Regions from separate parts of the Paenibacillus sp. FSL W8-0187 genome, predicted to be linked through region 1. Evidence: riboswitches for the same ligand, from Rfam matches in the RefSeq annotation. Region 1 holds a riboswitch; each other region holds the start of a gene.

What was found. A riboswitch is a leader RNA that binds a small molecule or an ion and turns the genes downstream of it on or off. The one in region 1 is predicted to bind thiamine pyrophosphate.
Region 2: it holds a riboswitch for thiamine pyrophosphate, as region 1 does, so the genes downstream of both, MKY48_RS22320 (YkoF family thiamine/hydroxymethylpyrimidine-binding protein) here and MKY48_RS03210 (ABC transporter substrate-binding protein) in region 1, are expected to answer to the same signal.
Region 3: it holds a riboswitch for thiamine pyrophosphate, as region 1 does, so the genes downstream of both, MKY48_RS28340 (ECF transporter S component) here and MKY48_RS03210 (ABC transporter substrate-binding protein) in region 1, are expected to answer to the same signal.

What each region holds. Positions count from the first base shown of each region.
Region 1 is NZ_CP150206.1:725,424-733,398, reverse strand. Features, by position in the region: gene MKY48_RS03220 (GGDEF domain-containing protein) at 1-567, opposite strand, end outside; gene MKY48_RS03215 (VOC family protein) at 804-1,187, shown strand; TPP riboswitch at 1,359-1,470, shown strand; gene MKY48_RS03210 (ABC transporter substrate-binding protein) at 1,585-2,616, shown strand; gene MKY48_RS03205 (MTH1187 family thiamine-binding protein) at 2,708-3,001, shown strand; gene MKY48_RS03200 (ABC transporter permease) at 2,998-3,753, shown strand; gene MKY48_RS03195 (ABC transporter ATP-binding protein) at 3,808-4,641, shown strand; gene MKY48_RS03190 (TatD family hydrolase) at 4,721-5,536, shown strand; gene MKY48_RS03185 (aspartyl-phosphate phosphatase Spo0E family protein) at 5,569-5,745, opposite strand; gene MKY48_RS03180 (extracellular solute-binding protein) at 5,903-7,453, opposite strand; gene MKY48_RS03175 (carbohydrate ABC transporter permease) at 7,522-7,975, opposite strand, start outside.
Region 2 is NZ_CP150206.1:4,966,897-4,974,871, reverse strand. Features, by position in the region: gene MKY48_RS22355 (class I SAM-dependent methyltransferase) at 1-399, shown strand, start outside; gene MKY48_RS22350 (NUDIX domain-containing protein) at 402-866, shown strand; gene MKY48_RS22345 (histidine phosphatase family protein) at 863-1,423, shown strand; gene MKY48_RS22340 (methyl-accepting chemotaxis protein) at 1,624-2,874, opposite strand; gene MKY48_RS22335 (methyltransferase domain-containing protein) at 3,059-3,781, opposite strand; gene MKY48_RS22330 (nucleotidyltransferase domain-containing protein) at 3,929-4,627, shown strand; gene MKY48_RS22325 (sporulation protein YjcZ) at 4,745-4,843, shown strand; gene MKY48_RS22320 (YkoF family thiamine/hydroxymethylpyrimidine-binding protein) at 4,915-5,520, opposite strand; TPP riboswitch at 5,606-5,708, opposite strand; gene MKY48_RS22315 (nitroreductase family protein) at 5,891-6,493, opposite strand; gene MKY48_RS22310 (ABC transporter permease) at 7,020-7,973, shown strand; gene MKY48_RS22305 (iron chelate uptake ABC transporter family permease subunit) at 7,963-7,975, shown strand, end outside.
Region 3 is NZ_CP150206.1:6,239,525-6,247,499, reverse strand. Features, by position in the region: gene MKY48_RS28350 (SDR family oxidoreductase) at 1-420, shown strand, start outside; gene asd (archaetidylserine decarboxylase) at 486-1,289, opposite strand; TPP riboswitch at 1,453-1,565, shown strand; gene MKY48_RS28340 (ECF transporter S component) at 1,657-2,286, shown strand; gene MKY48_RS28335 (ABC transporter ATP-binding protein) at 2,324-3,943, shown strand; gene MKY48_RS28330 (energy-coupling factor transporter transmembrane component T) at 3,940-4,746, shown strand; gene MKY48_RS28325 (TetR/AcrR family transcriptional regulator) at 5,021-5,590, shown strand; gene MKY48_RS28320 (multidrug efflux SMR transporter) at 5,595-5,954, shown strand; gene MKY48_RS28315 (transposase) at 6,389-7,060, opposite strand; partial or broken gene MKY48_RS28310 (IS110 family transposase) at 7,104-7,241, opposite strand; gene MKY48_RS28305 (response regulator transcription factor) at 7,694-7,975, shown strand, end outside.

The DNA of each region.
Region 1 (7,975 bases):
ATTAAAATACAACACCAGTGTAAAAAAAATAAGTACCATTGCGCACAGTGGATACAGCATGTCCACCCAAAGGTTTCCCCATACTGCCTCATGGACCAGACCCTGAAGCTCAGGCTTGATGAAATATTCCCATCCTACCGTCATGACCGCTATGCCAACAATCAGGATATCCAGCATAAACCGCAGCCCCCGAAACGAACCCTGAACATGCCGGAATAAATAAATGAGAGAACTTGCGAACAGGATAAGTTCGAGCCCCCAGAACAAATGGGTTAGAACTGGCAGGAAAGCGTTCTCTTTTCCAAACCAGATATTGCATGCGTGGAGGGTTCGGGCCACTGCCTCCCCCATCAATCCGAGACTCACAATAAGCCAAAACCTGCGAAGATGAACCTCAAAACGCCGACGGATCCGCATTAAATAAACGGAAGCGGCTGCAGGAGAAATAATGACTAGTACACGCTGAAGCGATAAAGCATCAGGCATCCACAGAGCGATCATTATCTGAATGAATGCATATATTATGGCGAGTCGAATCCACAGATGATCTGCTGGAGTTGGACTCATAAGCATTCCTCCTCGGCCAAAAGGTACGCTGGTTCACTTTAAGTGTGTTAGGTCTTTTGAATTAACATATCTATTTCTCATGATACTTTTTGCCCACCCAAAAGTAAAGATGAGGAAATGAAAGAAAAATCATCTTATTAGTCTGTGCACAAACAACATAACACCCACTTGACGTATAGGAATTATATGATAATATTTCAGTCATATCTTATATGAATCGGAAGGGGTGTTGAACCATGTCACAGAAACGATTGGATCATGTTGGTATTGTTGTCCGGGACCTTGAAGCTACAATCGCCTTCTATACATCCGTAGTCGGACTTGAGCTGAAGGACCGCCTGACCCATACTAATGGCGTCATCCAGCTGGCGTTCCTAGGATTTAACGGCAGCAACGAGACGGAAGTCGAGCTTATTCAGGGATACAGCGACACGCTGCCTTCGGAAGGAACGGTACATCATTTTGCAGTCAGCACGGATAACATTGAAGAGGAATATGCCCGTGTGCAGGGACTTGACGTTCCTCACTTGGACGAGGAAATCGTGACGCTTCCGAACGGGTACCGCTATTTCTTCGTGCACGGTCCCGAAGGAGAATGGATTGAGTTCTTCCAGCGCTAATCTCTGCGTAGAAGCCGTATTCAAACACTTTACCTTGTGAAAGGTTCATAGCATCAATTAATTCTCCCATTGCATTAGTGTTCTAACAAAGACCTGTCACGTTCGCGCCTCTTCGAACTAGACAGGTCTGCTGTGTTAGGACTATAATAGCGGATGTAATGATCGAAACTTCATAAATACCGGGGGAGCTGGAATTTGGCCGGCTGAGAGTGTATCCGATATGATACTGACCCTTACACCTGATCTGGGTAATGCCAGCGTAGGAAGCCCATGTTTGCGGCAGCTATTTATTTGCCGTGGTATACACTTACGCCGTCATGCGTCCTGATATCATCAGGGCGTTTTTTTTGTGGAGTTGCGAGGTAATAGAAAGAGAACTTAAAGGAGAGAAGAAACGATGAAGAAGGGAAGATGGATTCCGCTGCTTCTCGCTTGCGTCCTGCTGATGGTTGCGTCCGGATGCGGTACAAGCGGAGAGAACAAGAAGACAGGCGCCGCAGGTGAGGACAGTCAGACTTCCGGGAAGCTCCGTGACGTACAGCTGATGCTCGATTGGTCTGCCAATACGAATCACACCGGCCTGTATGCAGCGAAGGAGCTTGGGTATTATGAGGAAGAAGGGCTTAATGTCCAGATCGTCCAGCCGGGAGCAGGCGGAACGGATACGCTGGTCGCATCCGGAAATGTGCCGTTTGGCATCAGCTATCAGGAAGGCGTAACGCTGGCCAGAACCCAAGGATTGCCGCTCGTTTCCATCGCAGCGATCATTCAGCATAATACATCCGGCTTTGCGGCTCCCAAGGATAAAGGCATCTTGAAGGCAGGCGATTTTGAAGGGAAATCCTATGGCGGCTGGGGTTCGCCTGTGGAGGAAGCGGTTATGAAGTCCATCATGGAGATCGATGGTGCCGATGTCAGCAAGGTGAATATGGTCAATATGGGCGATGCCGATTATTTTACGGCCGTCAAACGCGACATTGATTTCGCCTGGATTTTCTATGCTTGGACGGGTATTGAAGCCGAGCTTCGCAATGAGCCGCTTGACATGATTTATGTGAAGGACTACTCCAAGCAGCTTGATTATTACACACCGGTGATCGTAACGAACGAGAAGCAGATCCAGGAAGACCCTGAGCTTGTCAAAGCGTTCATGCGGGCGACTTCAAAAGGATACAACTATGCGATTCAACATCCCGAAGATGCGGCAGCCCTGCTGACGAAGGCTGTTCCCGACCTGGATGCCGAACTGGTTCTCGCCAGCCAGAAATGGCTGAGCCCCCGTTATCAGGATGATGCATCCCGCTGGGGCGAACAGAAAGCCGAAGTATGGTCGGGGTACGCAGACTGGATGTTTGAGCGCAAGCTGCTGGAGAAGGAGCTTGACGCTGACAGCGCATTTACCAATGAATTTTTACCGGAGAAGCCATAAGGTTATTTCTATATTAAAGAAGAGAGACGGCCTTTGCAGCAGGCCGCCTCTCTTCCATTACAATACAGCTTGCACGAAAGGATGAGTTTATATGGCGAATACTCTCTTGAGCATTCAAGTAATACCGAGAACGCCAAACGGGACCGACAGCATCCCTTATGTAGATGAAGCGATCAAGGTTATTCAGGAATCAGGCGTGAAATACGAGGTTCATGCACTCGAAACGACCATGGAAGGAGAGCTCTCCGAGCTGCTCAGGATCGTTGAGCGCATGCACGAGGCGCTGGTGAATGCGGGCAGTCCCAGCATCATATCCCAGGTCAAAATCGCGCATCATCCAAGCGGCATCAGCATGGATAAGCTGACTGAGAAATACCGTCCATGAGAAGCTGGTGGAGTTCTGTTTGGCCGCCCGTTGTGGCGGTTCTCTTCTTTTTGGTGGTATGGCAGGCGGCAGTATCCGTGTTCGACATTGAACCCTTTATTTTGCCTGCACCGACGGCCATCGGGCATGAGGCCGTTACTGGAGCTTCCGGTCTCTTCCAGCATACAGCGGCCACCCTGCAATTAACCCTGATCGGCTTTATAATCGGTACGGCAATCGGTCTAATCATCTCGCTGGCACTGCACATGGTGCCTTTTCTCAAAACCGCCCTTTATCCGCTTCTTATTCTTAGCCAAAATGTGCCGACAATCGCCCTAGCCCCGCTTCTCATGATTTGGTTCGGCTTCGGCATGCTGCCCAAGGTTATCGTGATTACGCTGGTCTGCTTCTTCCCTGTCGCTGTTGCGGCCCTGGATGGACTCGCACGTACCGACCGCACCATGATGAATTATATGCAGATGGCGGGGGCTACCTCGTGGCAAATTTTCACCAAGCTGGAGCTGCCGCATGCCCTTCCCTCCATCTTCTCCGGGATTCGAATTGCGGCCACCTATTCGGTGATGGGGGCGGTTATCGGGGAATGGATCGGCTCGGACCGGGGAATCGGCTACTACATGATGCTGCAAAAATCCGGCTACCGCACGGATCGGGTATTTGTTGCCATCCTGGTCATCGTCTTGCTCAGCCTGCTGATGGTGCTGCTGATCACCCTGCTGGAGAAGCGGCTCATCCGCTGGAATCGAAAAGGTTGAGCCCCTTGTGAATAGACATTTCGAATCTTATATGAAAAGAGGCCATTTATCGATATGACACCTCAAGTATCCCTGCCTGTGCAGGACGGGGCTTACCCGTCCACTGCGTCGGTCTCATCAGCACCTGCCCTCGAGGTTCGCAGCCTTCGGAAAACCTTCCGCGACCGGCGCAGCGAAGTGCATGTACTGGATGGCCTTTCGCTTCAGGTACAACCCGGGGAATTCGTCTCCTTGATCGGTCCTTCAGGCAGCGGAAAGAGCACACTCTTCCATATCATCGGGGGATTAACCGCTCCGGATACGGGTTCGGTCCTCATGGATGGTCAGGACGTGACCGGGGAAAAAGGCCGCATCGCCTATATGCCTCAACAGCCAGCCCTGTTCCCTTGGCGTACGGTGGAGGACAATGTGCTCCTTCCCGAGGAGCTGAGAGGCACCACGAAAGCCGCTGCCAGGGAACATGCCCGCAGCTGGATGGAACGGGCCGGCCTCACCGGCTTCGAGAAGGCGTATCCGCACACCCTTTCAGGCGGAATGCAGCAGCGGGCGGCTTTTCTGCGCGCACTAATGAGTCCCCAGGAAGTCATGTGCCTGGATGAACCGTTCAGCGCATTGGATGCGCTGACGCGCAGCGATATGCAGCGCTGGCTGCTCGATATCTGGGAGGATACGCGCCGTTCGGTGCTGATGATTACCCATCATATCGAGGAGGCACTGCTCCTTTCGGACAGCATCTATATCCTGTCAGCCCGGCCCGGAACCATCTTGAAACGGGTAGAAGTCCCTTTCTCCCGCCCGCGCCGGGAAAACATCCTGATGGATCCGTCCTTCATCGCATTAAAAACCGAAATTTCCGCCATCATGCGGGAAGAACAGCATAAGCGCTGACCGATTAAGGCCAGCGGAATACATACATCCATGATTAGCCAAGCGCTTCGTGGAAGCTTACAAGCGAGGTTATGTAACGATGAAATCATTCACGCAAAGTGAAGCCAATTTACCACTGTTGGACACTCATATTCATCTGGACAGCTATTCGTTATCCGATCAACAAGCGATTCTCGCGGATATCCGTCATCATGAGGTTCAATCCGTTATCTCCGTCTCCATGCATCTGGCTTCCTGCAAGCGAAACCTGGAGCTGGCCAGGCAGTACGGACCGATGGTGCGGCCGGCTTTCGGTTATCATCCGGAGCAGCACCTCCCTTCCACGAACGAAACCGAAGAGCTGCTGGATTGGATGGCAGAGCATGCCGATGAGATGGTCGCCGTAGGAGAGGTGGGTCTCCCCTATTACGCCAGGCTGGAGGCTGAATCGAAGGGCCGACCTTGGGATAACCGCCCTTACGCCTATCTATTGGAGCAATTTATAGCATTTGCTAAAAAGCATCATAAACCGGTGATTCTGCACGCTGTATATGAAGATGCGGATATCGCATGTGATTTGCTCGAAAAATACGGCGTCACTCGTGCCCATTTCCATTGGTTCAAGGGCTCCCGTGACACCTTGCAGCGGATGGCCGGTAACGGATACTATATTTCCTTCACGCCTGACATCCTCTATGAGGAAGAAATTCGGGATATGGCATGTAGGTATCCGGATCATCTCGTCATGACCGAAACCGATGGTCCTTGGCCGTTCGAAGGTCCGTTCACCGGACAGATGACCCATCCTCGGATGACGGCTGCTGTGGCTGCGGCATGGGCGGAGCTTCAGGGGCTGTCCATATCCGAGGCTCGCAGGATTTTTTATGAGAACGCCGCGAGACTTTACGATCTATAAAAAGAATCTTCATTCAGCTTTAAGTCGGTTGTTTACGCAATCGGCTTGTTTTCTTTAAGAAATCGGTTATATTGATTAATCAACTCATCAAGCACGATCGATTGACCGAGGACTTTAGGATGATTAAAATCACGATACCGCTGCTTCATCTTATGAAGCTTATGCCGTTCTTGCTCGATATTAAACTTTATGCCTTCCTTCGTTTCCATGACTTTATATCCTCCCCTCATGTAATATTTTATGCTTTAATGTAAAATTATAGGATGTTTAATATTAGACATCAGAAATATAACATGGAGGAGCTATTCCTGTTATTCACGCCAAAAAACCACAATGCAAGTTGCAGCATTGTGGTATTGGATTCCATTATTTAACGTACTTCTCCTGATACGCCTTTGACATCTCGTCTGTAATTTCCTTCATCTTCGGATCACTCTTGATCGTTTCGATCAGTTTATCGTACGATTCAACCGGTTCTTTGCCCGTGATGACCATGACCCGCATATCCTCCACCTTCTTGGAAATCTCGGGATAGTATTTGTTATAGGCTTCCGAATACAGCTCTCCTGAAGGATTCGGAACCTTGACCGTCTTGCGCTCTGTGACAATCTCTACGTTTCGCTCATAAACTTCATCCGGCATCCCTACCGCGCTGATGGCCATATCGTCGCTGACGAGGTGAATCATATTGTTTAAGTTGCCGTCACCCGTCTTATCCACGGCGGCCTGCGGCGTTGCAACCTTCTTCCCGTTCTCCACATTATAATGGACACCTTCGATTCCGTAGGTCAGCATCTCATTGCCTTCTTGACTATAACCGTAATCGAAAAACTCGAGGATTTTCTTCACTTTCGCCTCCGGCACTTTCTTCGGAATCAGGTACACTCCATAGTACGGCGATCCTGAAGGCGTATACTTCACCCCGTTTGCATTCTCCAAGTAAGCAAGCGGCATTAGATCCGCCTTGGGGTCAACGCCTTTCACGGCTTCGCCGGTCACCCAGGCATGGTTCATGGACATGCCCCCTACCCCTGCCTTGGCACTTCGCATCGTATCCATCACCTGCGAGAACTTCATGATCGCGAAGTCTTTGGGGAACAAGCCCTCGTCATAAGCCTGTTTGATCCACAGCATGGCCTCCCTTGACTCGTCCGACGTCATAATCGGAGTCAGGGTATTATCGGGTTGAAGCTTCCAGGACCCTTGCGTTTCATTAAATATATTGTAAATATAAGCGAGAGCCCCCGGATTTGCGGCATATGGAATCTCATCGGCCTGTCCATTACCATTCGGATCCTGTTCCTTAAAAGCCTTTAACACGTTATGGAACTCATCCAGCGTTTTGGGCGTTTCCAGCTTAAGGGCATCCAGCCAGTCCTTGCGGATCATCGGGAACACTCCGCCGCCATAGCTAGGATAATAACGAGGAATGACGATGTTCTTGCCATCCACCTTGGTGATTTCCCACATTTCCTTCAGTTCTTCGCGGTTCAAATTCGGATAGTCTTTAAGAAACGGCGTCAGATCCCAGAAGACGCCCTGCTTCAGCATTTTCTGCAGCTGCGGGTTCTGCATCGTTTCCACGAAAGTAACCTCCGGAAGATCGCCGGATGCAAGCATGACATTGATCTTCTCTTCGGCCGTGGACGGCGACAGCCACGTAATATTCAGCTTGGTATTGGTGCGTTTCTCGAGCTCTTTCCATAGTACATTGGTGTTATCTATGAATTCGGTGGCATAATTCAGGGTCTGTATCGTAATGCTGGTTGGTTCACTGCTGTCTGTTCCGCTTCCGTTATCGCTCGGTGCACTTCCGTCTCGGCTGCCGCATGCGCTAAGCAAGAGTGAGCTTGCCAAGAGCAGCACCCCCGACATTTTTAAAAACGACTTGCCCGGCTTGGTTTCCTTTTTTTTCATCATTAGACCTCCCTTTTAATTTACATCTCGTCTGACTGATCATGATGGCAGTTAGACCGTATATCGGATCATTCCTTGACAGAGCCTACCATCGCCCCTTTGGCGAAGTGTTTCTGCAGGAATGGATACACTAACATGATCGGAACGGTTGCAATCACGACCGCCGCCATCTTCAACGTTTCTGTTGGGACGGGACGGTTCACTTGGAAGGCGAATCCGCCGCCGCTCCCCGATCCCATCGTTGTTGGGTCCACAAGCATATTTTGCAGCAATACTTGCAGCGGCCACATCTTCTGGTCGTTAATAAACATCAGTGCGTTGAAGTACGTATTCCAATAGCCGACGGCAAAGAACAATCCAAACGCCACCAACGCCGGCAGCGACAACGGCAGAATGATTCGCCAGAATACGCCGATATCATTCGAGCCGTCGATCATCGCGGCTTCCTCCAGACTTTCCGGAATGCTGTCGAAGAATCCCTTCATGAGCAGCACATACCATGCGCTGGTCAAGCTCGGCAGG
Region 2 (7,975 bases), 3.2 Mb from region 1:
GAGGCACTTGTGGCAGACGTAGAACACTATGAAATTACCGAGGATACTTATCATTACGTCATCGCATGCTCATGTCTGGAGCATATGAGCTCCGAGGAAGCCTTAGTATCCAAGATCAAACAGATGCAGGCTGGAACCGTGGAGCAGGGCGTACATTGCATATTGATGAGCACCGAGGTAAAGGAAATCGATCAGGAAACGGGTTTGGAGGAGGCAGGCTTAATCGAGTTGAATCTATCCGCCGACAAAGCCTTTTCCATCCTTGATGAGCTATATTCGGAATGGGAGATCTTAACGAGGCGGCAGGTGCAGCAGGATATTCAGGAAGTGAAGGATGGGAGAGACGTACTTTTCCGAAGTCAATGGATTACCTTCACTGCAAGAAAAGGAGGTTGTTGACCGTGGTGAAACATACGCATCTCGGTGTTTATGGAATACTGATTCAGCATGATCATATCCTGTTGATCCAGAAAGCGAGAGGACCGCACAAGGGGAAGTGGGATTTACCGGGCGGCTCCATTGAGTTTGGAGAAGAGCCGGAGCATACGCTGCAGCGCGAATTTTTAGAGGAAACCGGGCTTTCTCCGATTAAGGGGAGCATTCGGACGGCTGTATCTTACACGATCGTATATCAGTATGAGGCGAATCAGATGGAAGAGCTGCATCACATCGGTATCATGTATGATGTCGAGTTGTTGGATCTTCAAGCTGTTATCAAAACGGACGGTGACGGCCAAGACTCATTAGGAGCCAAATGGATTCCCTTGGAGTCATTGGGGGTGTTACCGTTAACACCGTTTGTAGAGATGATGATGGAGCCCGTATTAAAGGGTGAGGCTCATAAAGAAGCAGAGGTCGAAGGATGACGACTATCTATTTTGTAAGACATGCGGAATCTCCCTTTATCGATGGGAAGGAAAGGTCGCGGGGATTGTCCGCGGAGGGCTCCCTCGCTGCGGTTCGAGTCAAGGAATTGCTCCTGGGTGAAGGGATTGACGCTATTATTTCAAGCCCTTATCAGCGAGCCAGGGACACGGTCCAACCATTGGCAGATGCTTTAGGACTCCCGATTGCGGAGCAAGAGGACTTAAGGGAACGGAAAGTCGGAGATTTTCAGGGGCATTCCTTCCTCGATGCCAAAAAGATGCTGTTTCAGGATCCAACCACGTCCTTTCCCGGAGGGGAATCCAGCAAAGCCGCACAAAGCCGAGCAGTCCAGGTGCTAGAGGGAATCTTGAATACGCATTTAGGAAAGCGTGTCGTGATTGGCACGCACGGCGACATTATGACACTTATGCTGCAGCATTATGATCAACGATTCGATTATCATTTCTGGCAAGGAATGACGCTGCCGGATATATATCGAGTCGAGTTTGAAGAAGGGCGGCTTGTGAATATCGCGCGGTTATGGAGCGAGCAATAATTCAGGTGTACTTGACATGATATAAAAGGGAGCTGTCCCATATGAAGGGTCTGCTCACACGGATGGTTCGTCAGATTAAAAAAATGTGTCCAATGAAGAAATGGCTGTGCTCAGGATGGTATCCTTGCACAGCCATTTTTCGCATTTTCGGTTCGTTTGCTGCTTCGAAAGTAATAGACATGATGTAGGCTGTACCCTACTTAAAATTTGAAAATGTTGATCGTTTTTTGCAGCCGGAAGACGGCATTATTCATCGCTTCTGCTTCCTCGGCCATCTTCTGGATCGATGAGATGCCCTCATTCATGGATGCCGACACCTGCTCCGTGCCTGCGGCGGATTGCTGCGTAATCGCCGATATATTCTGAATTGCGGAAGAAATGCTCTTCGCACTTTCCAGCATGGATTCGCTCTCCTTGGAGAAAGCGGAGATCTGTTCCGAAATATACTGCACACTGTTTACAATCTCCATGAACACCAGCTCAGCTTCACGGATCATTTCGGTTTGCTGCCTGACGACCTCTTCATTAATTTTTATGTTCTGAGTTGCATGTTTGACGTCCGATTCGATGCTCCGTACGAGATTGAATACTTCTCTAGTCGATGATGTGGATTCCTCAGCCAATTTACGCACCTCTTGGGCGACAACGGCAAAGCCAGCGCCATGCTCGCCTGCCCTTGCCGCTTCAATGGATGCGTTCAAGGATAACAAGTTGGTCTGATCGGCAAGTTCCGAGATCGTCTCCGTGATCTGCGTAATTCCCCTGGCGCTCTTAGCCAGCGCATCAATGGATTCCGAGACCTTGGCTGTTGCGTCAATATTACGCTGCATCCCTGCAGACTGCTTGGCAACGGAGTCCCTTCCTTGCTCAACCAGTCCCAGCGTTTCGATCGAACGGGTATTCATTTCCTGGGTTGAATGCGTATAATTGCTGACCTTCTCTTCGATCTCACCGATGGAATGCGTCATTTCGGCTACGTCTTCCGATATTTCGTTCGCGCCGACGGCCAGCTCATTGGAAGATAAGGAGACTTGATTCATCACTTGAATGAGCTCCTGGTTTTTAATCGAGATGTTGGAGCTTGACGACATGACCTGGCGGGTGATATCCGAGGTTTCCTGCAATATTTTTCGAAGCTTGTCCACCATGCTGTTGAACGTTCGGCTGAGATCGTTCATGCCCCCAACCTCTTCTACCTGGAAGGTGAAGTCGCCTTTGGCGATTTTGGCGGAAACGCTGGAGATCTCCGCAAAGGAATTGGTAAGCGTTTTCTCAATAAGACGAGAAAGAGGAAAAGTAAAACCGGTTAGTGCCACGACGATGACCACGCCAATGATTGCTTTACCCATTAGAATAAATGCAAGCAGCATTGGAACCGCAAACAAAGCGGCAATGAGAAAACAGGCTGCGGTAATTTTTCGCGAGATAGGGAGTCTGTTGAACCATGCCATAAGAATGAGTCCTCCTCAACAACATAGGATATATTTACCATGATTATAGCATCGACAGGCAAAACTAGATATAACGAATTGACAAAAAGTGTTGGATTAGGTCGAAAGGACTGAAATTGAGGAGGGAGAGGGGATGCGCAGCAAATATGCGAATCCCCACTTGATGCACAGATATGAAGTGATTTTATTTTACAGCCCGGAATAAGGCGGAAGCGAGATAATCGGTATTATCCAGGATCATGCGGTCATGCTTGAACAACGTTTCCCAGAGCGCCACATCGAACAGGAGTCCTTTATCGCGCTGTTCAAATGTATCCAGATGACGTGTTTGCTCTTCCTTTAACTGGTCATTGAAGTGGTTGTACTCCAGAATTTCTTGCTGTTTAAACCCGCAAGCCAAGAGGGAGTCCGCCCATTCTTCCCTCATCATGAGATTAGGAATTCCGAAGAATTCGAGCAGTTCCTGAAGTTTTGCCTCCGGCATGGGTTTATCAAGCAGCAACTCTCTGTCCTGTAGGACGCCTCCATGATCCAGAACGCGGTAATATTCGGGCAGTGATTTCGTAGTATCCGTAAATACGGTAACGGATTCGGCCATGATTAGGTCGAATTGGTTGTCCTCGAAAGGCAATGCGCATACATCCGCTTGTTGGAACTGCACGTCGATTTCCATCGCTTCGGCTCTTGCACGGGCTTTTTTGATCATATTTTCGTTCAGGTCAATGGCCGTTACTTGATACCCCATCTCCGAAAGATGGCATGCGGTTCTGCCCGTTCCACACCCGACCTCCAGAATGCGGCTGCCCGGTTGAATGGGATAATTCTTCAGCATTCGGAGGGTTGCCTCGAATCCTCCCGGGTGGGCACTGCCCATACCTAATTTGGAGAGCATATGAATATAGTTCATCTCATCTATCCCTTCTTCCTTGTCATCAACATGAGGGTAATCGTTTATTTATTTACCATATGATTCAGGTACGTTTAGGGTTTTAGCTGAATTAGATATTTTGAGCCCTTTTTTCGGGAGGATCAGAATCATACTGGAGGAAACGTCATGAGGATGGAACCGGTAGAGGCAGCGGAACGCATCATACAATACGATTATCCCGACTGTTTGCTTGCTGTGCTTGGCGGCAGCGCGAGCAGAGGTGAATATAATGAACAATCCGATTTGGACATCATAGTCATTGAACGGGATGGTCATGATTTCAGCAGGAAGACGATAGAGGCACATGGGTGGATCGCGGAAATATTTATATTGTCTTTATCCTCCTATCGCGAATATTTCGATGAGGGAGTGATCGCGGCGAATCCTTCATTGCAGCGGATGGTCGTAGAAGGGACGGTGCTGCACGCGCTGCCTGAGGGGGAAGAGGTGCAGGCGGAAGCTCGAAGCGACTTGAATTACGGACCCATGCCCTTGATGCTAACCGACATTAACGAATACCGTTATATGCTAACCGAGTACCTGCTGGATTTGCAGAGTCCCCGAAGGGATGCCGAAAAGTGGTTTACGGTGCACAAAATAGCGGCGATTCTCTGTGATTTTGTACTTAGGGTGAACCGGGAGTGGACGGGTGAAGGGAAAACGCTGTTCCGTCTGTTCAACCGCTATGACTCGATCTTGGGAGAACGATTGGAAGCAGCGCTCACGGCGATGTATCGCCAGGATGATCCTTCAGTTCTTATGGCATTCACCGAGGAAATGCTCCATCCGTACGGAGGCAAGCTTCTCATTGGTTATGAGGAATAGAATTTCCTTGCCAATATAAAAAGAGGCGTACATTAGCCGTGACACTAGCACGAGACGGGAAATACTATAATAGTGTGATTACATCACGTCATTCTTTAAATCCAGGAGGGGATCTTCATGAGCGGAGTATATGGCGGCGGTGGATGGAACAATTCAGTAGGAATTATTTTGGTTCTCTTTATCCTGCTCGTAATTATCTTGAGTGCTTGGGTTTAAACCGTCAAGATTCTTGGCAGTAGTGACAGGAAGCCCGGCGCTTGCCGGGCTTTTGTCTGCCTCAATAAAGCTCAATTCGATGCGGCTTTGACCGAAGGGCTGTGTGCGGACACAACCGCAGTCATGACCAAATGGCTGCTGTCGGATTGAATCGCATGTAAAAACGCCTCTTCAAGGGATCCAAACACCTGGGCCAGTGACCCATCCAATCGGCTGGCGTAATGAACGCTTCCGGCGAATGTCCCGGCTGCCTTCGTACGATTAACTTCACCGTAGATGACATCCATGTAGTCATCGGTACCCATGGGGTATAGAGCGAATTGGCAAGCAGTCTCAATATCGGCATGTTCCCCGATGTCGTTGTTTAAGAGAGTCGAATCCTCAGTCATATATACATCGGCGTCCGTATCTCCGGGGCAACCGATGGAATAAGTACCATTAAAAACGGTATGCACGCCACTCGCTGCAGCATAGGCGAATATCGCCCTTGTCACATCAAAGACATGCTCTGCACGTCCACGAATACAGGTGCTCACATCATCTGTCTGAATCCATACCTTCCCCGTATCCACGGAATGTAGTGCGCCCATGATGACCTCCACAAACCGGTCCGTCATGGGAAATACCGAGAACCGGCACCCGACGATCCGACTGGTTCCGCATACAAGCTCATTCATTGTTATTTCCTCCCCATGATATAAGTCCACGCAAAAAAAACCGCACCCCGTGAAGAAAGTGCAGTTATGCCTACGAAAAGAAATAAACATAAATGCTACACTTCCCCACGCTAGTATGACCTAGATCGGGTGTTAAGGGTTAACGGCAAACCGCCGTCTCTCAGCACATGGCACCCCTAGTACAGCCAACATCCTATGTAGTTGGTTATCGTAAGTTTGCCCGGAGCTTCTGTTATCTTAGAAGTTCGAGGGTTCTTACTTGACTAATTGTATCGCTTAGTGATCGGTTTTTCAATCTTTGTCCATTATAAAAGGACCGCCTATCCAAGTTGCGGAAACTTAGGAAGGCGGCCTTTTTTCATCTATTTAATTAGTTGTATACTTTTACGCGATCTTCAAGCGGTGCAAATTCTTTCTCGCCTGGTTCAGCAACCGGCTTACCGAAAGGCATTTGAGCAAGCAGCTTCCAGCTTTCCGGGATGTTCCATTCGGATTTTACTTTTTCGTCGATCAGCGGGTTGTAGTGCTGCAGGGATGCACCCAGACCTTCTGCTTCAAGGGATGTCCATACTACAAATTGCAGCATGCCGTTGGATTGGTTGGACCAAATCGGGAAGTTGTCGGCATAAGCGGCAAAGTTCTGTTGCAGCCCGGCAATGACGTTGTTGTCCTCGAAGAACAATACCGTACCGTAACCAGCGCGGAATGCGCCCATTTTTTCGGCAGTGGATTTGAATGCTTCTTCATCGCCAACGACTTCCTTCAGGATGCCTTCCGTGATGTTCCACAGTTTATCATGCTGTTCGCCAAGCAATACAACGACGCGTGCACTTTGAGAGTTGAAAGAAGACGGGGTATACTTAACCGCTTCGTTTACGATTTCCTGAATACGCTCGTCCGAGATAACGGATTCTTTGCTAATCCCATAATAAGAACGGCGACTTTTGAGTGCAGTTGAAAAATCTTTAGACATTGAAAAAAAAACCTCCTGGTGTAATCGAATTTGCATACGCCTGATAAGAAGATGTCCTTTACTTCAAGCAAATATGCATGTTGCTTATTTAGCAATATTTTTAATTATCATTCCATATTAACTTACGTTTAGTTAGGAATAATATTTATGTTAGTATATTAATATAACTTAGAGTAATTGTCAACGACTTTTGATTAAATATAATTTCCCTTATCTATTAAATATGAATTGAATCCGTTTGGCTTTTTGAGAAGCTTCATTATATGGAGGCTTAACGAAAGGAGTGCTTCCTACCTGAGGATATTAGCTATGTCTTCTCGAAACTTCATATTATGAACAATTCATGAACAAAATATACAAGTATGAACAAATTAATTGATTTTGATTCTCAATTACACTTGTCGAGCCAGAATGAGGATGATATAATGCATATCAGAGCGCGATTGATAATCAATCTCAATGAGAATGGCGTTGGAAATTGCGAGATCCCGGATATTTTAGAGACATACGCATAGAAGGAAGAGCCATGAAGATTAGATACTTATTTGCAGCCGTTGTGGTACTCTCGATAATTTCATTATTTATTGGAGTTAAAGATATCTCGCCACTGCAACTATTCTCGATGACAGAACAACAACAGCATATTATGCTTGTAAGCCGGATTCCTAGGCTTGTCAGTCTTATATTGGCGGGTGTCAGCATGAGTATCTGCGGATTGATCATGCAGCAGCTCAGCCGCAATAAGTTCGTATCGCCGACCACAGCAGGTACGATGGACTCTGCCAGACTGGGGATTTTGGTAGCCATGCTCGTCTTCACGACAAGCGGTCCGCTTATCAAAATGCTCGTGGCATTTGTATTCGCTCTGGCAGGAACCTTTATCTTCATGAAGATACTGGATCGGATTAAGTTCAAGGATGCGATCTTCATCCCGCTCGTAGGGCTGATGTTTGGTAATATCGTCAGTTCGATAGCCACCTTCTTTGCATACAAATATGATCTTATTCAGAATATGTCCGCATGGCTTCAGGGTGATTTTTCCATGATCATGAAGGGCCAGTATGAAATGCTCTATATTAGTATCCCGCTTTTGATTCTGGCGTATCTGTTTGCCAACAAGTTTACGGTGGCCGGAATGGGAGAGGAGTTTGCAACCAACCTGGGTCTTCACTACCGGAGAGTTGTGAATCTGGGATTGGTCATCGTGGCGCTGGTTACGGCATCTGTTGTGCTGACGGTCGGCGTGATTCCGTTTCTTGGTCTGATCATACCTAATATTGTCAGTTTGTACTTAGGAGACCACTTAAAAAAAAGCCTTTCGCATACCGCGCTGCTGGGGGCCGGGTTCGTACTGTTCTGTGACATCCTGGGCCGGATCATTATTTATCCCTATGAAATTCCGATTAGTCTAACCGTGGGCGTACTCGGAAGCGGTATATTCATTTTCTTACTGATGAGGAGAAAGGCTTATGACTTATAAAG
Region 3 (7,975 bases), 1.9 Mb from region 1:
ATTAGCGGCGTGGTCGGATTTCCGGGTTATGGACCCTATGCGTCCTCCAAATTTGCGCTGGAAGGGTTTGGCGAAAGCCTGTCCATGGAAGTGATGCCCTTTGGCATTGATGTCGTGCTGATCCAGCCTGGTGCCTATGGCACGCCGATCTGGAACAAAAGCTTTGGGGAGCTTACGGTGAAGGAAGGATCACCCTACAGCGGTCTGCTGAAGGGCGTGCTGGACTATTCCGAGCGGACAGCCAAAGGAAGCGGGGATCCGCAGGAGGTAGCCAGGCTTGTGGCAAAAATTGCGTCCATGGCTAAGCCCAGGTTCCGCTATATGCTGCCCCGAGGCACGCGGGCGACCGCATGGATCAAGGGCGGACTGCCGGATCGGCTGTTTCAGCGGATCATTTATCGGATGCTGGGCCGGCGTTAATCATTCATGCAGCCAATGATTTATAGCCTTAACTTGTCATGCGATGTTTGGTAAGGTAGATGGAATCACCCTTTTCTGGCTGGGGACGGGTGAAGCAAACCGAGCAGTTCTCCCATCTTCACCTTGGAGCCGGGTTCCAGGTCACCGCGAGGGGTAAACGTGCCGTTCTCCGTCAAAAGTACAACTGTAGAGCCGAATTCAAAGTACGCGAGTTCATCGCCGATTTCGTATTTCTTCACACTCTCGTCAGCATAACGGATGCTGCTTACGTTCATGGCTCCGACCTTCACGACGGCAACTTCGCCGAACTCATGCGCAATATAGGTAATGAGGCGCTCATTGCGGCTGAGCACATTCCGGATATGGGTCATCGCAAAATCGTTCACGGGGTAAACGCGTCCCTTTAAATGCTCGCTTTCCGCCTGAACACCGGTTACCGGGGAATGAATGCGATGATAGTCGGTCGGGCTTAAATACAATACAAATGCATAACCGTGGATGTAGTTTTCCATTCTCGGTGATTTCGCGAGCAGCTCGCTCAAGGTATAATCCTGTCCCTTAACGCTTAGAATGGTACCGGCGTTGACGACGCCCATTGCCGAAATTGTGGCATCGACTGGGCTTACCATGGCGTCGGCGGTGTCATCTATGGCGCGTAGGCCTATTTTTAACCGGCGGGAAAAGAACTCGTTCAGTGAGCGGTATTCGTTGATTTCTTTCTCCGCTTCGTGCGCCGGAATTTGATAAATTCGTATGAATGCAGGTATTAGATGACGGCTCAGCCGGCTGTGGGAACAATGCCCCATGATTCGGGACAGCCACTTGCGGGAAGACAGCTCAGTCATCAGACGCAGCAATTGTTTAGCCATGTCATTCTCCTTTGTGCATAGGTGTCAGCAATAAACGTTGGTGGAAAAGCCAATCACTCTGATATTGACATAGAATGAGATGGAAATCAATAAATAGCCATTTTTGAAAAAAGGTTCTTGCTTATTCCGGAGTGAATGTGTATTTTAAAGTTAACATAAAACCGAATAGGAATACGGGGGCTTGAGTGAATCAGGCTGAGATTGCAGCTGCTATCCGCTGTTGACCGTTAATCTGAACTGGGTAATGCCAGCGTAGAGAATATCCGACCCTGCCTACATAGGGCCTATTTTTCCGTCTGCGCGTTTTTCCAGACGGTTTTTTGTTGTGTTTACACAAAAATAGAGGTGGAGAGGGGAATGTGTTGTTATGGGAACGTCTGTGCAAGAGAAGTTGGGGGTTCAGCCCCGAAAAGGACTGCGGTTAAGCGATATTTTGGTTACGGTACTGGTATCACTGGTGCTTGGCGTCATTTATCACTTCTGGGGTTCGGTTTACAATCTATTAAAACCGCTGTTCTTTGAAGCGGATGAGTTGTTATACGGCATGTGGTTCGCTGCAGCCACGCTTGCTTACTTGTTGATCCGGAAGCCGGGAGTGGCCATTATCGCGGAAGTGGCGGCGGCCCACGTAGAAGTGCTGTTTGGCAGCGGCTGGGGATTGACCCTACTGCTGTATGGCCTCATTCAAGGACTGGGGGCTGAATTGGTATTCGCGGCGTTCCGTTATCGGAGCACCTCGGCGTGGACGCTGGCGATTGCCGGTGCCGGTGCAGCCATCGGCTCGATGATCATGGACTTCTATTACAGCTATACGGATGACCTGCAGACGTGGATGTTCCTCGCTAAATACGGTATGCGGGTACTTAGCGGCGCCGTCATTGCAGGCCTTCTTATGCTCCTGTTGGCTAAAGCGCTCGACCGTACGGGCGTGACATCCCTGCTCCGTCCTGCGTCGAAGAAGGATTACGAAGCACTGGATGATCCGCGCCATGTCTAATGCCACGGTTAGCCCGGTTCCGGCTCAGTCTGCTGAGATGCTTCCGGAACCGGCCGTGTATGTGGAGGGATTGCGTCTGAAGTATCCGGGCGAGGAGCGATTGATGTTCAAAGACCTCTCCTTCTCGGCTGTCCGCGGGGAGAAGGTGCTGCTGCTCGGTCCGAGCGGCTGTGGCAAATCCACGCTGCTGCAGGTGCTTAGCGGGATGATTCCCCGCGCGACGGAGGTGCCGATGAAATGCGAGGCCCAGCTGATTCCACGCTCTTGGGGTTATGTATTTCAAGATCCGGATACCCAGTTCTGTATGCCGTACGTGGATGAAGAGCTGGCTTTCGTACTGGAAAATCTAAGTGTCCCTCGTGACGAGATGAAGGATCGAATGCAAGCGGCCCTGCGCGAGGTGGGGCTTGATCTTGAGGAGCTCCATATGCCGATCGGGCATTTGTCCCAAGGCATGAAGCAACGACTTGCGCTGGCATCGGCTCTGCTGCTGGAGCCGGAAGTGCTGTTCCTTGACGAGCCGTCTGCGCTGCTCGACCCGGAAGGCAGGGAGCAAATCTGGTCCGCGGTGAAGGCCGTTTCGGAAGGGCGTACGCTGATCATCGTGGAACACCGGATTGAAGAAATGGCCCAATATGTGGATCGTGTCGTGCTGTTCAGCCCGGATGGGGTGATTCTGGGCGAAGGTCCCCCAGCAGCGATATTCGCTGAATACGAGAAGGAACTCCAAGCCTATGGAATCTGGTATCCCGGCGTATGGGAGGATTATGCTCAGACCCGGGCGGGCAGAGAGTTGTTTGCTCTGGTCGACGCGCTGGGCAATCTCTTGTATGAGGCTGCTCCGCCGTACGCTCAACATGGGGAACCTGTCATTCAACTGGCGAATTTTAGGGGAATGAGATGGGATAAACCTGTTATCACCCTCCCTTCCGCCGAGGTGGTTCCGGGACAATTCATTGCGGTGGTAGGACCGAACGGAGCAGGCAAAAGCTCGCTGCTGCTCAGTTTGATGGGGCTGCTTCGCGCCGAAGGGACCTATGTGCTTTGCGGGGAAGAGGTCATTCAGGGCAAGCGCCGGAAGGTGCGAAAGAAGAGAGAGCAGCAGCTGCGCCAAATCGGATTCGTGTTTCAGAATCCGGAGCTTCAATTCCTGACGGAGCGCATCGGCGATGAGGTGGTTTACTCGCTGTTGGTGGATCATGTGCCGCCGGAGGAAGCGAAGGCGCAGGCCGACCGCTGTCTTGAACGCTTTGGACTGAAAGGCATGGAGGCTAGGCATCCGTACCAGCTGTCGACAGGCCAAAAGCGCCGCTTGAGCGTGGCTACGGCCATGGCAAGACAGCCGTCCGTCCTGCTCCTGGATGAGCCAACCTTCGGACAGGATGCGCGGAATACGTTTGCGATTCTGGAGATGTGCGAGCAGCTGCGCCGCGCGGGAACCGCTATTCTCATGGTGACGCATGAAATGGAGATCGCGCAGCGGGTGGCCACGCATATATGGGAAGTCCGGGAGGGACAGCTGACTTCGAGCATGCCTTCCCCGCGCTGGTCTGGCGGGATTGCATCCGAGCAGGCGGCTAAGAGAGTAAACGGCGCTGCCGACCCACGGGGTATCTTAGCCGCGGCCGATCAACGCCTCACGGGGGTGAACGCATGAATATATGGAACCCCGTGCGGATCACTTGGCTGCACCGGGCGAATCCGGTGGTGAAGCTGGGACTGATCTGTGCGCTGTTTTTCATGACGGTGCTGACCCATGATCTTGATTTTGTTTTGTATCAGGCGCTTATCTTTATGGTCTGTCTGGTGGTGCTCAGCGGGGTGAAGCCGTGGAAAATGCTGTTGTTCTTTATTCCGTTTCTGCTTGCCTTCATATCGTCCGCCTCTTCCATGATGCTGTTCGGTAAGGGGGAGACGATCTGGTGGGAGTGGGGATTGTTCCGGGTATCGGAAGAAAGCTTCTACCGGGGGCTGCATTTGGGCTTTAAAGGAATTGCCTTTGCTTCGGAGGGACTGCTGCTCGTTACGACAACGTCCTCGGTGGATTTATTCTACAGCCTGATGCAGAAGCTGAGGCTGGCGCCCAAATATGCCTACAGCTTCATGGCTTCGATCCGGCTGCTGCCCATGGTGTGGGAGGAATATGTAATCCGCCGCCAAGCCTTGAAAGTGCGAGGAGTTCGCCCGATTCGCGGGATTCGCGGCATGGTTAATCGCGCAGGACTGTATGTGGTGCCGCTGCTGGCGCAGAGCATCCGCCGGGCCCATCGGGTAGCCGCTGCGATGGAGGCCAAGCAATTTGACGGAGACCGGGCGAAGGCCCGAACGTATTATTACCCATCTCGTTATTCCCGCTACGATCTTCTGGTCGTCGGATTACTGACAGCTGCCGCGTTCTGCGCCTATGTTGCAGCAGGAAATTTTCCTTGGTTCGGCATTGGCGACGTGCGGTTTGATTAATGGGCTGTTTTCTCAATGAGAGCCTGCTTAAGGTGTATAAGCGGGTTCTTTTTTTATGAGATCAGATTAACTCCAGAGGGTCTAGCCTGTTTATCTCGCAAGAAAAATTTTCTATTATAAGCGGCGGTCCGGCTCTTGAGAAAGTGCACGGATCGCATTTTTCTTCACACGTATATTTTATAGAAATCATGTCTGGATTTTATGCCGATGGAGGCGTTATAATACTAATGGTACCGATAAAGTATTTACAGTACCAGAAGGGGAGTTTGTTCACTTGCGCGAGCGAATATTGAATGAAACGATCCGCTTAATTCAGCGGCAGGGGTTTACTTTTACGGTTAGTGATCTGGCCCGCAGCCTTGCAATTAGTAAACGGACGATCTATGAGCACTTTTCATCCAAGGAAGAGATTGTCGAACATATCATCGACGGAATGATCCGGCATATTCAGCAGCGCGAACATGAAATTGCTGGGGATGAGGAGCTTACCGTTCTGGAGAAGATTCATCAGATTCTAATCTGTCTGCCGCAGGAGATGGAGAAGATGGATTTGGGAATGCTGCCGGATCTGAAGCGCTCGCATTATGCGCAATGGGAGAAGCTGGACACCTTTTTCAGAGAGGAATGGGGCATTGTTACTGAGCTGATGGAGCAGGGGATGGCCGAGGGAAACATCAAACGAGTTCATATGCCGCTATTCATTGATCTGTATCTCGGCTCGCTCCATCAGATTTATGATTCGAGGGCAACGGTGAAGCATCAATTGCCGCTAGGGGAGCTGCTGCAGTCCGTCATGGACATCTTATTGTTCGGCATTGCCGCAGAGAAACGGGAGGAGTCTTGAGATTATGCATTGGTTATATTTAAGTTTGGCTATTCTATTTGAAGTGGCTGGGACACTGAACATGAAGCTGTCGGAGGGATTCAGCAAACCGCTGCCCAGCGTGCTGCTGGTGGTGTTCTATATTTGCAGCTTGAGCTTCCTGACGCTGAGCTTGAAGCAGATTGAAATATCCGTAGCTTACGCGATCTGGTCGGGACTTGGCATCATGATCATTACCGTCATCGGTTATATGTTCTTTGCGGAGCAGATTAATGGTCTGAAAATATTCTCGATCCTGCTGATCATCGCGGGGGTCGTTCTGCTGAATCTATCCGGCAGCGCACATGCGCAGGAACAACCAAAGACGCACCAGTCCGGTCACTAAGGGCGATAGAATGAACCGGAATCTGCGGAAGAGCCGTACTCATGCGTAGAATGGAAGAGGGACCGTGCGCGAACACGATCCCCGAGTACAACGTACCGCCATAAGAGCGGCCTTAATATAGGAATTCGATCAGAAATAGACCGTGATCCTGACCAAGGGCGGTCTATTTCTTTTTATGGAACGAAAGTATTAACACAACCAGCGTCGCGAATGAAATCATTAGCGTCAATGTTTGGTACATTTTCGGTACTCGCCGTATTCAGCATGCGGTTTTTGATACAAGGCACGGGGATGTTAATCTGTATTTGGAGTCATTAGAAACTAATTAGGCTTTAGCCGGATGGAAGGAATCAGTCGAATGGAATATGTTACACGAAACCAGCATGGGCCATTTTGTTTTAGGTGTCGCATTTCATATTACAATTCGTCTTCCCTTATCGTTTGACGATCCGGTCAAAAAATGCCCGCATTCTAGAGCTTTTGGTCATGGAGGCCAACCATGCGCATTGGCATAAAACCGCTTTGAGCATGCGTTTGTCCTTAGGAATGCGAGAACTTTTCTTTTTGCCAGCACTCTCATGGTTGCCTGGACATCCCCCCGCCCAAGAGCTGGCATGAGCATCGGAATGGTGGGATATGTCCAGTCCCATTTCCGCTAAAATGTGGGAGGCTGTCATTTCATCAATCCCTGGAATGGTTTTCAGTAATTCCATTTCCAAATGATAGGGTTGAAGCAAATCATGGATTTGAGCCTCCACTATGGCAATCTGCTGCTCCAGAAAGGCCTTATGATCCAAATGCAGTCGAATCATGTACCGATGATGTGCCGTGACTTGACCATTCAAAGCCTCGACCAGCACCCAGGCCTTGGGTTTCATACGAGTATGGATTAACTTGCGAACTTGCTCTGCATCCAGCACTTCTCCGTTTATGACGGACTGAAGCAGCGCCATACCCGAAGTCCCAAAGACATCGGAGATAAAAGCAGCGAATTTGATGTTGCCAAGTTCGAGCATTTTTTGAATCCGACTCTTCTCCGCGGTCACTTGAACGACTAACTTGCGACGGTATCTGGTGAGATTGCGAAGTTGCGTAAAAGGTTTCATTCGGAACGAAGCTTCCCGCAATAAGCCCGCAGCGCAACAGTTGGGCTATCCACACGGCGTCTTTCACATCCGTTTTGCGCCCGGGTACATTTCTGATAAGACGAGCGTTACCCAAAACAAGCTGGAAACTCCCCTCCAGAATGTTCCACACGGGAACCCAAAGTACCCCGGTGCTTTCCATGGCAACATGGAACCTGGTGAGACTGAAGCCAATCCCGCAGCTGACACAGTTCGTTTGTAGTCGTTCCAAACGTTTTAACTGCTTGATTTAACTTTTGATTCAAAGGGGCCGGTTAAAACACAAGCAACAACCGTAGCTTGATGAACGTCCAGACCGCAACAACGTTCTAAAATAGCGTCCATTGTGCATCCCTCACATTTAAAAGATGCGGGTCATGCAGCCTTCGATTTGTATTTTTGTACACGTGCTTCATGCGACACTCGGCGGTACGCAAGGCTGCAACAGATCAGTTTGTGGGGTTATTTTAGTTTGAGCGGTTATTTGAAGATGAATCTGAATATACCTCGGAGCCGTTGTTTCCAGTATATTAGAGTTATGGACGTAAAAAGAAAGGCGTGAATGACGTGGCTTCGAACATACTTCTTGTAGAGGATGACAGCTCGATTGGCGAAATGGTAGAGAGCTATTTGACGATGGAAGGTTTTCAGGTGGTGCTTGCCAAAGACGGAGAGGAGGCGCTCGAGCGGTTTGCCGAACGAGATTATGACCTCGTACTGCTGGATATGATGCTGCCCAAGATCAGCGGTATGGATTTTCTTAAAAAAGTCAGGGAGAAAAGCCATGTGCCGGTACTGATCGTATCCGCAAAGGATGGGGAAGTGGACAAGGCGCTCGGCCTTGGTTTTGGCGCAGATGACTATATTACGAAACCTTTTTCGATGATTGAGCTGACG